3 regions of the Enterobacter asburiae genome follow, and region 1 is predicted to be linked to each of the others. Evidence: predicted binding sites of a transcription regulator. Region 1 holds the regulator's gene; each other region holds the start of a gene.
The links. The regulator PurR, encoded in region 1, represses purine synthesis genes. The targets are predictions, from matches to a motif close to CANGCAAACGTTTGCNTG.

Region 1 (5,941 bases):
GTCGACGCCTCTTTCCAGTAGGCGCAGGAGTATTGCATGAAAGGGTCCAGCATACGGCTGAACAGGTCGTTGCCAAGATCGTAGTGTTCTTTACCTACGATCCACGCGCGCTTTTTACTTTGCAGATTGAACAGTCGGGAAGAGGCGACGCGCAGGGTGTCTTTGAGATTGCGAGGGAGTTGATTTTCAAGACCGGCACGCAGCACGCTGGCGAAAAAGGTGTCCAGACGTTCGCACTCCCACCAGCCGTCCATATAGCTTTCTCCCAGGCCTAACGATCCCTCTCGCAGCACGCGTTTAAAAAAGTCGGGATGTTTAACCTGAGGATCGGATGGCGATGATCCATTGATAGTGATGCCTGCTCGACCTAACAGTTCACTGACGATCCGGGACCAGTTGTCGTCCGGAACGCTGACTTCTTCTATACACGATGAACTCATAGCTTCTCCATCACCCTACTGTGATCAGAACCTTAAAACAGCGTAGACGCTTTTTTTGGTTTGTGAGAAATCTCACGGTAAATACCGCGAGGCTAATATCCGACGTAGAACAGAGGAAGGGAGATAGCCCTTGCCGAAATGCCTTCCATGGTAAAACGGGAGCGCTCCGGCTCCCGTTAACACTTAATATTTATCGTATTTAATCGAACCAAATTTAGTATAGGCCTCAAAATTTGGTGATTCAATAGAAAATTCTTAGCAACCTAATCACTGAAAATTAACATGATTTCCGGCGCGATTATGCATGCGACGTTTCAACCTGAGTGCGGTTAGCCTGCTCACGCTGCGCGGAGGCCTGCATGCGATAGCCCAACACCGCCAGCGCAACGGTCACCAGCATCACGCTGGTGGTGGTCAGGAGCGGCGTGGCAATCAGCGCCGATACCACCAGGCTTGCCAGGAAACACAGCCCCAGCTGCAGGGTGTTCTGCAGCGCGGCGGCGCGGCCTGTCGCCTGCGGGAAGGGACGCAGCGCCTGGGCTACGACAATCGGGTAAATCGCCCCGTTCGCGACGGCCATCACGCAGAATGGGATCAAAATTTCGGCCAGACCGGCACCCGGAATAAAGCCAACGGCCCAGGTCCCGATGACGCTCAGCGCATACAGCACCAGCAGCCACGGCAGCATCTGCTGACCTTCCCACTTTTGAAGCGCCGCGCGGCAGCCGTACCCGCCCACCAGGAACGCGATAGTCTGCGGAACATAGCTCAGGCCGATGGCTGCCGGGCTGTAGCCCATATCGTGCAGAATGAACGGCGAACCGGTGAGCCACGCGAAGAAGCTTGCCGAGCAGGCGGCATAGATCAGGACATTACCGCGATACGCTTTGGTGCTGAGCAGGGAAGTGAAGGTAATCGGCTTCGCGTCAGCATGCGCTTCTTTTTTATGCGCGGGCTTGAGGGCGAACGCCGGCAGCATCAGTACCAGGGTAATGGCAAACAGCGTGGCGAAGATGGCCTGCCAGTCGAAATGCGCGAGGATCCAGCTGCCCAGCAGAGGGGCGAGGGCAGGTGAGAGACCCACAAGCGGCATAATGGTGGCGAAAATACGGTTAGTGCGATTAGCCGGGTAATAGTCGGTGACCAGCGCCTGCCAGGTCACGGCCGCGGCACAGACGCCCACGGCCTGAATAAAACGCAGCACCAGCAGCCAGGTGGCATCGCGTACCCATAACATCCCCAGGCAGCCCACGGCAAAAATGGCCAGGCCCAGCAGCAGCACCGGTTTACGACCAAAGCGATCCGAGAGCGGTCCCCAGAGCAGCTGAGCGAAGGCAAAGCCGGCGAGGAATAAACTCAGGCTGGCGCTGATGGCGGCAGCCGGGGTTTGCAAATCTTCCTGCATGGCGGCAAACGCCGGCAGGTACATATCGGTGGCCAAAAAGCCCAGCACGCTTAAGCCGCCGAGCCAGACTAAAAAACCGTTCCTGGGTTGCATTATTTTATTCTCCTGAGGAGGCAGGTATACATTGGCGCTGAGTGTAGGGAGTGCAAAGCCGCTTGTGAAACACTAATATTTGGCGGGTGCATTCAAAAATTTTGCAGGCAGAAAATGTGGTCAGATTATTCTCTTGAAGTAGTCGATGCTGTTGCGCGTAACGGCAGCTTTAGCGGTGCGGCACTGGAGCTGCACCGCGTTCCTTCGGCAATCAGCTACACGGTGCGTCAGCTGGAGGAGTGGCTAGCGGTTCCGCTGTTTGAACGGCGGCATCGTGATGTGGAATTAACGCCCGCAGGCGCGTGGTTTTTGAAGGAAGGGCGTTCTGTTATCAAAAAAATGCAGATCACCCGCGAACAGTGTCAGCAGATCGCTAACGGCTGGCGGGGACATCTTTCCATCGCCGTGGATAATATCGTTAAGCCGGAACGCACCCGGCAGATGATCGTCGATTTCTATCGTCATTTTTCTGACGTCGAGCTGCGGGTCTCGCAGGAGGTGTTCAACGGCGTCTGGGATGCGCTGGCGGACGGCAGGGCAGAGATGGCGATTGGGGCCACGCAGGCGATCCCGGTTGGGGGACGTTACGCCTTTCGCGATATGGGGATGCTGAGCTGGAAATGCGTGGTGGCAAGCGATCATCCGCTGGCGTCGATGGAAGGGCCGCTCAGCGATGACACGCTGCGCAACTGGCCGTCGCTGGTGCTGGAGGATACGTCCCGTTCGTTGCCCAAGCGTATCACCTGGCTTCTGGACAACCAGCGGCGGGTGGTAGCCCCTGACTGGGAATCGTCGGCGACGTGCCTCAGCGCCGGGCTGTGCGTCGCGATGGTGCCCGTTCATTTTGCGCGTCCGCGCATCGATACCGGAGAGTGGGTTGAGCTGACGCTGGAGAATCCGTTCCCGGATGCGGCCTGCTGCCTCACCTGGCAGCAAAATGACGTCTCGCCTGCGATGGCATGGCTGCTGGATTATCTGGGAGACAGCGAAACGCTGAACCGGGAATGGTTACGGGAGCCAGCATAGCTGGCCCCGTAAAGCGATTAACGACGGTAGTCGCGGAACGGACCATCCGCTACGGAACGGCGTTCGATAAGACGCGGGTGAACTTCAATGGACTGCGACTCTTCACGCTTGTTGACGATTCTGTCCATCAGCATGTTGAAAGCCGTTTCGCCCAGCGAGTCTTTTGGCTGGTGAATGGTGGTCAACGCCGGGGTAAAGAAGCGCGCGTTACGCACGTTGTCATACCCGATCACGGAAATATCCTGCGGTACGCGCAGGCCCAGCTCGTCGGCAGCGCAGAGCGCGCCCATGGCCATGATGTCGCCCCCGCAGAACACGGCGGTCGGACGGTGCGGCTGGGAGACGATCTGCTGCATCGCGCGGTAGCCCGATTCCGGCTCAAAGTCGCCCTGCACAATCCAGTTTTCCGGCACGTTGATCAGCGCTTCTTCCATCGCTTTCATAAAACCGGCCAGACGGCCCGCGCCGGTGTTGCGCTCCAGCGGACCGGGGATCACGCCAATCTCGCGGTGACCGCGTTCGATCAGATAGCGACCGGCCATATAGCCGCCTTCAAAGGCGTTATCGATAACGGAATCGGTGAAATCCGCGCGCGCTTCGCCCCAGTCCATCACCACCATCGGAATATGGCGATACTCTTCCAGCATCGACAGCACGGACTCCGGATACTCGGAACACATCACCAGCAGGCCATCAACGCGCTTTTGCGCCATCATCGACAGGTAGGCACGCTGTTTTTCAATGCTGTTCCACGCGTTGCCCAAAATCAGGGTATAGCCTTTCTGGAAGCAGTTCTTTTCAACCGCTTCAATGATCTCGGCAAAATAGGCCGCTTCACTGCTGGTCGCCAGCAATCCAATGGACTTGGTGTGATTAACCTTGAGGCTACGCGCAACCGCACTTGGCGAATAGTGCAGCTCTTTGATCGCTGCCCAGACGGCGTTGCGCGTCTCTTCCGCCACAAAGCGGGTTTTGTTAATTACATGTGATACGGTTGTAGTGGAAACGTTTGCGCGTTTTGCTACGTCTTTAATTGTTGCCATTAAATGTCACTCCAGACCATATCCTAAGCTCCTGAAAAACCTGAAGGTAAACGTTTGCCTTCTCTCACCCTTATCTCGCAATGTTGAATTGCGGCACGCCGGGAAAACGACACGGGACGTCAGGAGGGGGTCAATGGCCGGTACGCTAATAAATTTAGCGTGGAATTTTGTCCTATCTTGATGAAAAGGGGAAGAGGTAAAGTGGTTATCAGTATAAATCCAGGAAGATTTTTGACGTAATCTGTGCAAAAATGAGCAAGCTCACTTTTCGTGTGGGGATTAAAAGGAGAAAAATTGATGAGTTCCGATCTTAAGTTTTCGCTGTTCACCACCGTTGTTGTGCTGGCTCTGATTGTTGCGGCCGGTCTGACGGCTGCGCTGCACTGATTTACGCGGAGGGAGAGCCTTCTCCCTCCCGACTCCCCGGATTGTTACTTCTCTGGCAAAAATCTTTTGCCATTTTGTTAACTTCTCATTTTTTGTGATTGATGTCATGCTTTCCGCTTCTTTGTTCTGTGTCACCACATGACACGGCATCCGGAGTTGACGCATGAAAATCAATTTTCCCCTGCTGGCCCTGGCGATTGGCGCTTTTGGGATTGGCACCACTGAATTCTCCCCGATGGGGTTACTGCCTGTTATTGCCCGGGGCGTAGATGTCTCTATCCCTGCGGCAGGGATGTTAATCAGCGCCTACGCTATCGGCGTGATGGTCGGGGCGCCGTTGATGACGCTTTTGCTTTCTCATCGCGCGCGCCGCAATGCGCTGATATTCCTGATGGCGATTTTCACCCTGGGCAACGTGCTTTCGGCCATTGCGCCGGACTACACCACATTGATGCTGTCACGCATTCTGACCAGCCTTAACCACGGCGCGTTCTTTGGGCTGGGGTCGGTCGTTGCTGCCAGCGTGGTGCCAAAACACAAGCAGGCGAGCGCCGTGGCAACCATGTTCATGGGGCTAACAATTGCCAATATCGGCGGGGTGCCTGCGGCAACCTGGCTGGGGGAAGCGATCGGCTGGCGTATGTCCTTCCTGGCGACTGCCGGGCTTGGCGTGGTTGCAATGGTGGCGCTGTTCTTCTCCTTGCCGAAAGGCAGCGCGGGGGAACGTCCTGACGTGCGCAGAGAACTGTCGGTGCTAATGCGCCCGCAGGTGCTCTCCGCGCTGCTCACCACCGTGCTGGGGGCAGGGGCGATGTTTACCCTCTACACCTATATTTCACCGGTATTGCATGACATCACGCACGCAACGCCTCTCTTTGTCACCGCGATGCTGGTGCTGATTGGCGTGGGCTTCTCGATTGGCAACTATCTCGGCGGGAAATTTGCCGACCGTTCCGTGAGCGGGACGCTGAAGGGTTTCTTAACCCTGCTGATTGTCATCATGGTTGCCATTCCGTGGCTTGCGCGTAATGAGTTTGGGGCCGCGATTGCGATGGTCGTCTGGGGAGCCGCCACCTTTGCCGTGGTGCCGCCGCTGCAGATGCGCGTAATGCGTGTCGCGCATGAGGCACCGGGACTTTCATCTTCCGTGAATATCGGTGCGTTTAACCTGGGTAATGCCCTGGGCGCCGCGGCCGGTGGAGCCGTGATTTCAGGTGGTCTGGGATACAGCTTTGTGCCGGTGATGGGGGCGATTATTGCCGCGCTCGGCCTGCTGCTGGTGATGATGTCGGGTCGTAAACAGCCTGAAGCAGCCTGCGCTGCGGAATAAACCAAAAACGCAGAAGGGCGAACCCTTCTGCGTGTCTCTTACGCGGCGAAGTTCTTCGCGACAAAGTCCCAGTTAACCAGTGCCCAGAAGTGCTCCAGGTAGTTCGGACGCGCGTTGCGGTAGTCAATGTAGTATGCGTGTTCCCACACGTCCACGGTCATCAGCGGCTTCGCGCTGGTGGTCAGCGGGGTACCCGCGTTAGAGGTGGACACGATAG
Region 2 (5,941 bases), 1.4 Mb from region 1:
AACCGCGCTGGCGGCACTGCGCGCCAGCGGCCTCGTGGTCAGCGAGCAGGCGATCCGCGACGGTATTCAGAGCGCAATTCTGCCCGGGCGTTTCCAGATTGTCAGCGAGTCACCGCGCCTGATTCTGGACGTGGCGCATAACCCGCATGCGGCGGCGTATCTCGCGGGACGTCTCAAATCGTTACCAAAAACCGGGCGCGTGCTGGCGGTTATCGGTATGCTTCATGATAAAGATATCGGCGGGACGCTGGCCTGCATGGAGAGTGTGGTCGATAGCTGGTATTGTGCTCCTCTGGAGGGGCCGCGCGGCGCGACGGCTGAGCAGCTGATGGAACATCTCGGCAAAGGCGCAATCTATAGTAGCGTGGCTCAGGCCTGGCATGCCGCGATGGCGGATGCTAAACCAGAAGATACCGTGCTGGTGTGTGGTTCATTCCACACGGTGGCACATGTCATGGAAGTGATGGACGCGGGGAGAACCGGTGGCGAGTAAGTTTCAGAACCGTTTAACAGGAACCATTGTGCTGGTCGCGCTCGGGGTGATTATTCTCCCGGGTCTGCTCGACGGGCAGAAAAAGCATTATCAGGACGAGTTTGCCGCTATTCCGCTGGTGCCGAAACCGGGTGACCGCGATGAGCCGGATATGCTGCCAGCGGCGACGCAGGCGCTGCCTGCCCAGCCGCCGGAAGGTGCGGCGGAAGAGGTGCGTGCAGGCGATGCCGCCGCACCGTCGCTCGATCCGTCACGCCTGGCGGCAGCGAGCAGCAGCGATATCGATCCGGTGCCGGTAGAGCAGCCTAAACCTGTTGAAAAACCGAAGCCGGTTGAGAAGCCGCAGCCGCAGCCGAAACCGCAGCGGGATAAAGCCGCAGAGCAGCTGGCTGCCGCGTCAGAAACCCCACCGCCGGCAAAACAAGACGCGGCACCGACCGGAAAAGCGTACGTTGTGCAGCTCGGCGCGCTGAAAAACGCCGATAAGGTCAACGAGGTCGTGAGCAAACTGCGCAGTGCGGGATATCGTGTTTACACTTCACCTTCCACGCCGGTGCAGGGTAAAATTACCCGTATCCTCGTGGGGCCAGAAGCGTCCAAAGATAAGCTTAAAGGTTCGCTCGGTGAGCTGAAGCAGATCTCCGGCCTGAGCGGTGTGGTGATGGGCTACAGCGCGAACTGATAAGATCTTACCCCTCCCCGGAGTAGTTTGCTCCCTCTCCCTTGAGGGAGAGGGCCGGGGTGAGGGGGAGCAGACGTCCACAGAGACGTCAAATGGACCGTGGCGTTGAACATTTTTTCAGCGCCTTTTTTATTTACGCGCGGGAAGGAAATCCCTACGCAAACGTTTTCTTTTTCTGTTAGAATTCGCCCCGAACTGGATGACAGGGCGTTAAATCGTGGGACACATATGGTCTGGATTGATTACGCCATCATTGCGGTGATTGGTTTTTCCTGTCTGGTTAGCCTGATCCGTGGCTTTGTTCGTGAAGCGTTATCGCTGGTAACCTGGGGTTGTGCTTTCTTTGTTGCCAGTCATTACTACACTTACCTGTCTGTCTGGTTCACGGGCTTTGAAGATGAACTGGTCCGAAACGGAATTGCTATCGCGGTGCTGTTTATCGCAACGCTGATTGTCGGCGCTATCGTGAATTACGTGATAGGTCAGCTGGTCGAGAAAACCGGTCTGTCAGGAACGGACAGGGTGCTCGGGATCTGTTTCGGGGCGTTACGAGGCGTGCTGATTGTGGCCGCGATCCTGTTCTTCCTGGATACCTTTACCGGGTTCTCCAAAAGCGAAGACTGGCAGAAATCGCAGCTCATTCCAGAGTTCAGCTTCATCATCAGATGGTTCTTTGACTATCTGCAAAGCTCGTCGAGTTTTTTGCCCAGGGCATAAACCCTGAGATGTGGCTTAACGAGGAAAAGACGAATGTGCGGTATTGTCGGTATCGCCGGTTTCATGCCGGTAAACCAGTCGATTTATGACGCGTTAACGGTGCTTCAGCACCGTGGGCAGGATGCTGCGGGTATCATCACCATTGATGCAAACAACTGCTTCCGTTTACGCAAGGCGAATGGCCTGGTAAACGATGTGTTTGAAGCCCGCCATATGCAGCGTCTGCAAGGTAATATGGGGATCGGTCACGTTCGTTATCCTACTGCTGGCAGTTCCAGCGCCTCTGAGGCACAGCCTTTCTACGTCAACTCACCGTATGGCATCACCCTTGCTCATAACGGCAACCTGACCAACGCGCATGAGCTGCGTAAAAAGCTGTTCGAAGAGAAACGTCGCCACATTAACACCACCTCTGATTCTGAAATTCTGCTCAATGTGTTCGCCAGCGAGCTGGATAACTTCCGTCACTACCCGCTGGAAGCAGACAACATCTTTGCTGCGATTGCCGCGACAAACCGCCAGATCCGCGGCGCGTACGCCTGCGTAGCGATGATTATCGGTCACGGCATGGTGGCCTTCCGCGATCCAAACGGCATTCGTCCCCTGGTGCTCGGCAAGCGCGATCTCGGCGATGGCCGTACCGAATATATGGTTGCCTCTGAGAGCGTGGCGCTGGATACCCTGGGCTTTGAGTTCCTGCGTGACGTTGCGCCGGGCGAAGCGGTCTATATCACCGAGAAGGGCCAGCTGTTTACCCGCCAGTGTGCCGATAACCCGGTCAGCAACCCGTGCCTGTTTGAATACGTTTACTTCGCCCGCCCGGATTCCTTCATCGACAAGATTTCCGTCTACAGCGCGCGCGTCAACATGGGCACGAAGCTGGGCGAGAAGATTGCCCGCGAGTGGGACGATCTCGACATCGACGTGGTTATTCCTATCCCGGAAACCTCCTGCGATATCGCGCTGGAGATTGCCCGCATTCTGGACAAGCCATACCGTCAGGGCTTCGTGAAGAACCGCTACGTTGGCCGCACCTTTATCATGCCGGGCCAGCACCTGCGCCGTAAGTCCGTGCGCCGCAAGCTGAACGCCAACCGCGCGGAATTCCGCGACAAGAACGTTCTGCTGGTGGATGACTCCATCGTTCGCGGCACCACCTCCGAGCAGATTATCGAGATGGCGCGCGAAGCGGGTGCGAAGAAAGTCTATCTGGCCTCTGCAGCGCCGGAGATTCGCTTCCCGAACGTGTACGGCATCGATATGCCAACCGCCAACGAGCTGATCGCTCACGGCCGTGAAGTGGATGAAATTCGCCAGATCATCGGTGCCGACGGCCTGATTTTCCAGGATCTGAACGATCTCATCGACGCGGTGTGTGCCGAGAACCCGGAAATTCAGCAGTTTGAATGCTCCGTGTTCAACGGTATTTACGTGACCAAAGACGTTGACCAGCAGTACCTCGACTATCTTGATTCTCTGCGCAACGACGATGCGAAAGCCGTTCAGATGCAGAACGATCTTGAAAGCTTAGAGATGCACAACGAAGGTTGATGCTCCGGCAGGTGAGGGCGAATGCCCTCACTTGCAACTCCCCGCAAAATCCTGCACAGTCTGCCCTGAAATCAGTAAGGGCGAAAATCATGAAACGACTCATTGTTGGGCTCAGCGGCGCCAGCGGCGCGATTTACGGCGTACGTCTGTTACAGGTTCTGCGTAACGTGGCGGAAGTCGAGACCCATCTGGTGATGAGCCAGGCGGCGCGGCAGACCCTCTCTCTGGAAACCGATCTCTCCCTGCGCGATGTTCAGGCACTGGCGGACGTGGTTCACGATGCCCGTGATATCGCCGCCAGCATCTCCTCAGGCTCGTTTAAAACGGCCGGCATGGTTATCCTGCCCTGTTCAATTAAAACGCTCTCCGGCATTGTGAACAGCTATACCGACACCCTGGTGACGCGCGCGGCGGATGTGGTGCTGAAGGAGCGTCGTCCTCTTGTGCTCTGCGTGCGGGAAACGCCGCTGCACCTCGGCCATCTGCGTTTAATGACCCAGGCCGCTGAGCTTGGCGCCATCATCATGCCGCCGGTACCGGCGTTTTATCATCGCCCGACCTCGCTGGATGACGTGATTAACCAGACCGTTAACCGCGTGCTGGATCAGTTTGACATCGACCTGCCTGAAGATCTCTTCACCCGCTGGCAAGGGGCCTGATTCTGTGCACAAACAGAGTGCATGAAAAGAGACGTTGCCCTGTTTCAGGGCAATTATGCAACGGCGATCATATCCTCGACATTTAATTCGTTTTTTCCCTTTTTCTCTTTCCGGTTCGTTCGGCAGACCTGCTATCTTTCACCATTAAGGCAATATCGCAACGTTTTATTAACATATTTAACGTCGAAGTTTTGACCAGACGGCAATGTGGCATAAGACCTGCAAGATGAAGCCTGCAACACAACACACAACACAATACATAATAAAATCACGGTACTTGAGGGTAAATGTATGAAGAAGACGGTTCTGGCTCTGTCTTTGCTCGTGGGGTTAAGTGCGGCAGCAGGTAGCTACGCAGCGCTTCCACAGACGGTTCGTATCGGTACAGACGCAACCTACGCGCCATTCTCTTCCAAGGATGCGAAAGGCGATTTCGTGGGGTTTGATATCGATCTGGGAAATGAAATGTGCAAACGCATTGCGGTGAAATGCACATGGGTGGGCAGCGACTTTGACGCGTTAATCCCGTCGCTGAAAGCCAAGAAAATCGACGCCATTATCTCTTCTCTCTCCATCACCGAAAAACGCCAGCAGGAGATTGCCTTCTCTGACAAGCTCTACGCCGCGGATTCTCGCCTGATTGCGCCAAAAGGCTCCCCGATTAAGCCAACCATCGACTCGCTGAAAGGCAAGCATGTTGGCGTGCTTCAGGGATCGACGCAGGAAGGTTATGCCAATGCGACCTGGCGTGAGAAGGGTGTAGACGTGGTGGCTTACCAGAACCAGGATCTGATTTACTCTGACCTGGCCGCAGGCCGTCTGGATGCGGCATTCCAGGACGAAGTCGCCGCGAGTGAAGGCTTCCTGAAACAGCCTGCGGGTAAAGACTACGCCTTTGCGGGCCCGTCGGTAAAAGACAAAAAATACTTTGGTGACGGCACCGGTATTGGCCTGCGCAAGGATGATACCGAGCTGAAAGCCGCCTTCGACAAAGCCTTTGCAGAGCTGCGTAAAGACGGTACTTACGACAAACTGGCGAAGAAATACTTCGACTTCAACGTATACGGTGAATAATACCTGGCGCTAACGCACCGCAAAGGTGCGTTACGGGAGCGGTTGACTCAATACGGTGCATTTGTTGCACCGTATTGGATCGCTTTGTGCATACTTACGCATTTATAATGCAAAAATTCCCGCCTGAAGGGCATTAGTCTTTGCCTGACAGAGGGGATTGATGGCACATTAGCACCACCCCGTCGTCGTAAAAATCCCGTATGAAGACAGTTTGTTGAGGACAAATATGAAAAAACTCGTGTTGTCACTATCTCTGGTACTGGCCTTTTCCAGCGCCACCGCGGCATTCGCAGCCATTCCGCAGAAAATTCGGATTGGTACCGATCCAACCTATGCGCCATTCGAATCGAAGAATTCAAAGGGTGAACTGGTCGGTTTTGACATCGATCTGGCCAATGAGCTGTGCAAACGCATCAAAGCACAGTGTACCTACGTTGAGAACCCGCTGGATGCGCTGATCCCGTCCCTGAAAGCGAAAAAAATCGACGTGATTATGTCCTCGCTCTCCATCACCGAAAAACGTCAGCAGGAGATTGCCTTCACCGACAAACTCTACGCGGCAGATTCTCGTCTGGTAGTGGCTAAAGCTTCTGATATTCAGCCAACGCTGGAGTCCCTGAAAGGTAAACGCGTCGGCGTGCTGCAGGGCACCACGCAGGAAACCTACGGCAACGAACACTGGGCGCCGAAGGGGATTGAAATCGTCTCCTATCAGGGCCAGGAAAATATCTACGCTGACCTGACGGCAGGCCGAATTGATGCAGC
Region 3 (5,941 bases), 870 kb from region 1:
ACAGCAAGCGTTTCAGCGTTGTTAACAACTGCCAGCGACTTTGTAAACTCCCGAGCCGGACAGATAATTTAGAGGAGCTTTTATGAATCCGACATTGTTACGCGTAACACAGCGCATTATCGAGCGCTCGAAAGAGACCCGTTCGGCCTACCTCGCCCGGATTGAACAGGCAAAGAGCAGCACCGTCCACCGATCTCAGCTGGCCTGCGGGAACCTGGCGCACGGCTTCGCCGCCTGTCAGCCTGATGATAAAGCGTCGCTGAAAAGCATGTTGCGTAACAATATCGCCATCATCACCTCCTATAACGATATGCTTTCCGCCCACCAGCCGTATGAGGTTTATCCCACTATCATCCGTAACGCGCTGCACAGCGTGAATGCGGTGGGCCAGGTGGCGGGCGGCGTACCTGCCATGTGCGACGGCGTGACGCAGGGGCAGGACGGTATGGAGCTGTCCCTGCTGAGCCGCGAAGTGATTGCGATGTCCGCCGCGGTGGGCCTGTCACACAACATGTTTGATGGCGCGCTGTATCTCGGCGTGTGCGACAAGATTGTCCCGGGCCTGGTAATGGCGGCGCTGTCGTTTGGGCATCTGCCTGCGATCTTCGTCCCGTCAGGCCCAATGGCGAGCGGTCTGCCAAACAAAGAAAAAGTGCGTATTCGCCAGCTGTACGCGGAAGGGAAAGCAGACCGTCAGGCGCTGCTGGAGGCGGAAGCCGCGTCCTATCATGCGCCGGGGACCTGTACGTTCTACGGTACGGCTAACACCAACCAGATGGTGGTGGAATTTATGGGGATGCAGCTTCCGGGCTCGTCCTTCATCCAGCCGGATGCGCCGCTGCGCAAGGCGCTGACCGAGGCTGCGGCCCGTCAGGTCACGCGTCTGACAGGCAACGGCAACGAATGGATGCCAATGGGTAAAATGGTCGACGAAAAAGTCATTGTTAACGGGATTGTCGCGCTGCTGGCAACCGGGGGGTCAACCAACCACACCATGCATCTGGTGGCCATGGCGCGTGCGGCGGGCATTCTGATTAACTGGGATGACTTCTCCGAGATCTCTTCTGTAGTACCGCTGATGGCGCGCCTGTACCCGAACGGTCCGGCGGATATTAACCACTTCCAGGCCGCAGGCGGCGTACCGCTGCTGATGCGCGAGCTGCTGAAAGGCGGACTGCTGCATGAAGACGTGAATACCGTGGCGGGCTTTGGCCTTAAGCGCTACACCCAGGAGCCGTGGCTGAACAACGGCGAGCTGGACTGGCGCGAAGGGGCGAGCGCGTCTCTTGATGCGCAGGTGATCGCCACCATCGACAAACCGTTCTCACCTCACGGCGGCACCAAAGTGCTGAGCGGCAACCTCGGTCGCGCGGTAATGAAGACCTCTGCCGTACCGGAAGAGAACCAGATTATCGAAGCGCCGGCGGTGGTGTTTGAAAGCCAGCATGACGTGTTACCCGCCTTTGACGCCGGCCTGCTTGATAAAGACTGCGTGGTAGTGGTGCGTCACCAGGGGCCTAAAGCTAACGGGATGCCAGAATTACATAAACTTATGCCACCACTTGGTGTATTATTGGACCGCCGTTTCAAAATTGCGCTAGTCACCGATGGACGCCTCTCCGGGGCATCCGGTAAAGTGCCTTCAGCCATCCACGTGACGCCGGAAGCCTACGACGGCGGTCTGCTGGCGAAAGTACGCGACGGTGACATGATCCGCGTGAACGGCCAGACGGGTGAGTTAACCCTGCTGGTGGATGAAGGCGAACTGGCTGCACGTCAGCCCCATATTCCTGACCTGAGCGCATCGCGCGTGGGGACCGGACGCGAAATGTTCAGCGCGCTGCGTGAGAAACTCTCCGGTGCGGAGCAGGGCGCAACCTGTATTACGTTTTAAGACGACTTGATTTTAACGATCTGGCGAGAGAAAACTCTGATGAAAAACTGGAAAACAAGTGCAGAAGCAATCCTGACCACTGGCCCTGTCGTGCCGGTTATCGTGGTAAACAAGCTGGAGCACGCTGTACCGATGGCGAAAGCGCTGGTCGCGGGCGGCGTTCGCGTTCTGGAAGTGACCCTGCGCACCGCCTGTGCGATGGATGCTATCCGCGCTATCGCCAAAGAAGTGCCGGACGCCATCATCGGTGCGGGTACCGTTCTCAACGCGCAGCAGCTGGCAGAAGTGACCGAAGCGGGCGCACAGTTCGCCATCAGCCCTGGCCTGACCGAGCCGCTGCTGAAAGCCGCCACCGAAGGTACCATTCCGCTGATCCCTGGCATCAGCACCGTCTCTGAACTGATGCTGGGCATGGACTACAGTCTGAAAGAGTTCAAATTCTTCCCGGCTGAAGCGAACGGCGGCACCAAAGCGCTCCAGGCGATTGCGGGTCCCTTCTCTCAGGTACGCTTCTGCCCGACGGGCGGTATCTCTCCTGCCAACTACCGTGACTACCTGGCGCTGAAAAGCGTGCTTTGCATCGGTGGTTCATGGCTGGTTCCGGCGGATGCGCTGGAAGCGGGCGACTGGGATCGCATCACCAAACTGGCTCGCGAAGCGGTTGAAGGCGCGAAGCAGTAAGCCACTCGCCGCATGAAAAACGGGCCTTACGGCCCGTTTTTTTATCCTGAAACCTTGACGCTCGCAGCGGCTGCTTTCGCTCTCGCCACGGCGTCGTCAACGTTATCCCCGGTGGCTAATGCCACGCCAAGACGGCGGGTTCCGTCGATCTCCGGCTTGCCGAACAGACGTACCTGCAATCCTGCACCCACCGCCCCGTCGACGTTATCAAACGTGACGTTCTGGCTGGTTAGCTGCGGCAGGATCACCGCCGAGGCGGCCGGGCCATACTGACGAATACCGCCGACGGGCAGGCCGAGGAACGCGCGTACGTGCAGGGCGAACTCGGAGAGATCCTGCGAAATTAGCGTGACCATGCCGGTATCATGTGGGCGAGGGGAGACTTCGCTGAAAATCACCTCATCACCGCACACAAACAGCTCCACGCCGAACAGGCCATAGCCGCCCAGCGCCAGGACGGTTTTACGGGCGATATCCTGAGCACGCTCCAGCGCCAGGGCGCTCATCTGCTGCGGCTGCCAGGACTCGCGGTAATCGCCATCCTCCTGACGGTGGCCAATCGGGTCGCAGAAATGGACGCCGTCAACGGCGCTGACGGTCAGAAGGGTGATTTCGAAATCAAACTTCACGACGCCTTCGACGATTACGCGACCGGCTCCGGCACGGCCGCCCTGCTGGGCATAATCCCACGCGTTATCCAGAGTGCCGCTGTCGCGAATAAAGCTCTGCCCTTTTCCGGAGGAGCTCATCACCGGCTTAACGATGCACGGGTAGCCAATCTCCTCGACGGCCTGCAGGAACGCGGCCTTATCGCCAGCAAAACGGTAGCTCGAGGTGGGCAATCCCAGCTCTTCCGCCGCCAGGCGACGAATGCCTTCGCGGTTCATGGTCAGCTTTGCGGCTTTCGCACAGGGCACCACGCGCTGGCCTTCCTGCTCCAGGGCGATCAGCGTATCGGTGGCGATGGCCTCAATTTCCGGCACGACAAAATCGGGTTTTTCGCGCGTAATCAGTTCGCGAAGGGCATCGCCATCCAGCATGTTAATCACATAAGAACGATGGGCGACGTGCATGGCGGGTGCGTCAGCGTAACGGTCTACGGCAATGACTTCCACACCTAAACGCTGGCACTCAATGGCGACCTCTTTTCCCAGCTCGCCCGATCCCAACAGCATCACTCGCGTCGCCGCAGGTCGCAGCGCAGTTCCTAAACGAATCATAACAATCCCCCTGAAAAAGTTGCGCGCAGTATAAACGAAAACGTTTGCTTCTGTCTTGTGCACGGCTACAGGAGGGGGCAGAAATTTGCGCATCTTTAGCCCGACCAGACGTTTCCTGACGCCCGCTCGCTTACGCTGTGAAACATGTTCACCGTTAAGTGAGGGAAACCATGTCTGGCTGGTTAAATCAACTGCAATCCCTGTTAGGGCAGAAAACATCCGCTGGAGAGCGGGACCTCAGCAAACTGCTGGTATCCGGGGCGCTCGGCGGGCTGGCAGGCCTGCTGGTCGCGAATAAATCCTCACGCAAGCTGCTGGCAAAGTATGGTACAGGCGCGCTGCTGGCTGGCGGCGGCGCCATCGCGGGCACCGTGCTGTGGAATAAATACAAGGACAGGGTACGGACCGCGCACAGCGATGAACCGCATTACGGCGAGCACACCTCGCCGCTGGATCTTCGTACCGAACGGCTCATTCTTGCGCTGGTTTTTGCCGCGAAAAGCGACGGGCATATTGACGATAAAGAACGATCGGCGATCGAGCAGCAGCTGCGCGAGGCTGGTGTTGAAGAGAAGGGAAGAGCGCTGGTGGCGCAGGCGATAGAACAGCCGCTTGAGCCGCAGCGTCTTGCGCAGAGTGTGAAAAATGAGGAAGAGGCGCTGGAGCTCTATTTCCTCAGCTGCGCCGCTATCGATATCGATCATTTTATGGAGCGCAGCTACCTTAACGCTCTGGGCGATGCGCTAAAGATCCCTCAGGACGTGCGCGAGGGTATTGAGCGGGATATCCGGGAGCAAAAACAGGCGTTACAGGGCTAGCCGTCGCCGTCGCGACGCTGTTTCGCTTGCATCATGCGTGGGTTTTGCCAACCTTATAGGGTGTAAAACTTAAAAGAATGATGACATGCCACCGAAAGCCCGACGTACTCCTTATGCGATCACCACGCATGGCGATACGCGTATAGACAACTATTACTGGCTGCGGGACGATTCTCGCTCCCGGCCAGAGGTACTCGACTACCTGCACGAGGAAAACGACTATGGCCGCAAGGTCATGTCCAGCCAGCAGACGCTTCAGGACCAGCTGCTGAATGAAATGGTGCAGCGTATTCCTCAGCGCGATATCTCCGCGCCCTGGACCAAAAACGGCTATCGCTATCGCCATATCTACGAGCCCGGCAATGAGTATCCCATCTACCAGCGTCAGTCGGTGTTAAGCGCCGAATGGGATGAGTGGGATATTCTGCTGGATGCCAACCAGCGCGCCGCCCACAGCGAGTTTTATACCCTGGGCGGCATGTCCATTTCGCCTGACAACGCGGTGATGGCGCTGGCGGAGGATTATCTCTCCCGTCGCCAGTACGGCCTGCGGTTTCGCAATCTGGAGACCGGCAACTGGTATCCGGAAATGCTGGAAAACGTCTCCCCGGATTTTGTCTGGGCGAATGATTCCGAGACGGTTTACTACGTCAAAAAGCACGCATCGACGCTGCTGCCTTACCAGGTGTGGCGACATACCGTGGGAACAGACTCCGCTGACGACGAGCTGGTTTATGAAGAGAAAGACGAAACGTTCTATGTCAGCCTGCATAAAACTTCCTCACGCCACTATGTGATTATCTTCCTTGCCAGCGCGACGACGTCGGAAGTTCTGCTGCTGGATGCCGAACTGCCGGACGCCCAGCCGCTCTGTTTCCTGCCGCGCCGCAAGGATCACGAGTACAGCCTGGATCACTTCCAGCACAGCTTTTATTTGCGCTCCAATCGCGAGGGCAAAAACTTTGGTCTCTATAAAACCAAAGTACGCGATGAGCGGAAGTGGGAGGTGCTTATCCCCGCGCGGGATCAGGTGATGCTCGAAGGATTCACCCTGTTTACCGACTGGCTGGTGGTGGAAGAGCGTCTGCGCGGGCTGACCAGTATCCGGCAGATCAACCGTAAAACCCGGGAAGTGGTGGGGATTGCGTTCGACGACCCGGCCTACGTGACGTGGATTGGTTTCAACCCTGAACCCGAATCGTCGCGGTTGCGCTACGGCTACTCTTCCATGACCACGCCGGACACCCTGTTTGAGCTGGATATGGACACCGGGCAGCGCCAGGTGATTAAACAGACCGAGGTAAAAGGGTTTGAGTCCGAAAACTACC

Region 2: the regulator PurR is predicted to act here: its motif matches at 1,331-1,348, upstream of cvpA (colicin V production protein).
Region 3: the regulator PurR is predicted to act here: its motif matches at 3,829-3,846, upstream of purT (formate-dependent phosphoribosylglycinamide formyltransferase).

What each region holds. Positions count from the first base shown of each region.
Region 1 covers NZ_CP011863.1:1,021,701-1,027,641, forward strand. Annotated here, with positions in the region: gene cfa (cyclopropane fatty acyl phospholipid synthase) at 1-440, opposite strand, end outside; gene punC (purine nucleoside transporter PunC) at 739-1,938, opposite strand; gene punR (DNA-binding transcriptional activator PunR) at 2,053-2,964, shown strand; gene purR (HTH-type transcriptional repressor PurR) at 2,982-4,007, opposite strand; gene cydH (cytochrome bd-I oxidase subunit CydH) at 4,305-4,394, shown strand; gene ACJ69_RS05075 (MFS transporter) at 4,558-5,724, shown strand; gene sodB (superoxide dismutase [Fe]) at 5,763-5,941, opposite strand, start outside.
Region 2 covers NZ_CP011863.1:2,431,088-2,437,028, reverse strand. Annotated here, with positions in the region: gene folC (bifunctional tetrahydrofolate synthase/dihydrofolate synthase) at 1-493, shown strand, start outside; gene dedD (cell division protein DedD) at 483-1,175, shown strand; gene cvpA (colicin V production protein) at 1,404-1,892, shown strand; gene purF (amidophosphoribosyltransferase) at 1,926-3,443, shown strand; gene ACJ69_RS11900 (UbiX family flavin prenyltransferase) at 3,533-4,102, shown strand; gene argT (lysine/arginine/ornithine ABC transporter substrate-binding protein ArgT) at 4,394-5,176, shown strand; gene hisJ (histidine ABC transporter substrate-binding protein HisJ) at 5,403-5,941, shown strand, end outside.
Region 3 covers NZ_CP011863.1:1,891,299-1,897,239, reverse strand. Annotated here, with positions in the region: gene edd (phosphogluconate dehydratase) at 83-1,894, shown strand; gene kdgA (bifunctional 4-hydroxy-2-oxoglutarate aldolase/2-dehydro-3-deoxy-phosphogluconate aldolase) at 1,934-2,575, shown strand; gene purT (formate-dependent phosphoribosylglycinamide formyltransferase) at 2,617-3,795, opposite strand; gene ACJ69_RS09325 (tellurite resistance TerB family protein) at 3,966-4,613, shown strand; gene ptrB (oligopeptidase B) at 4,699-5,941, shown strand, end outside.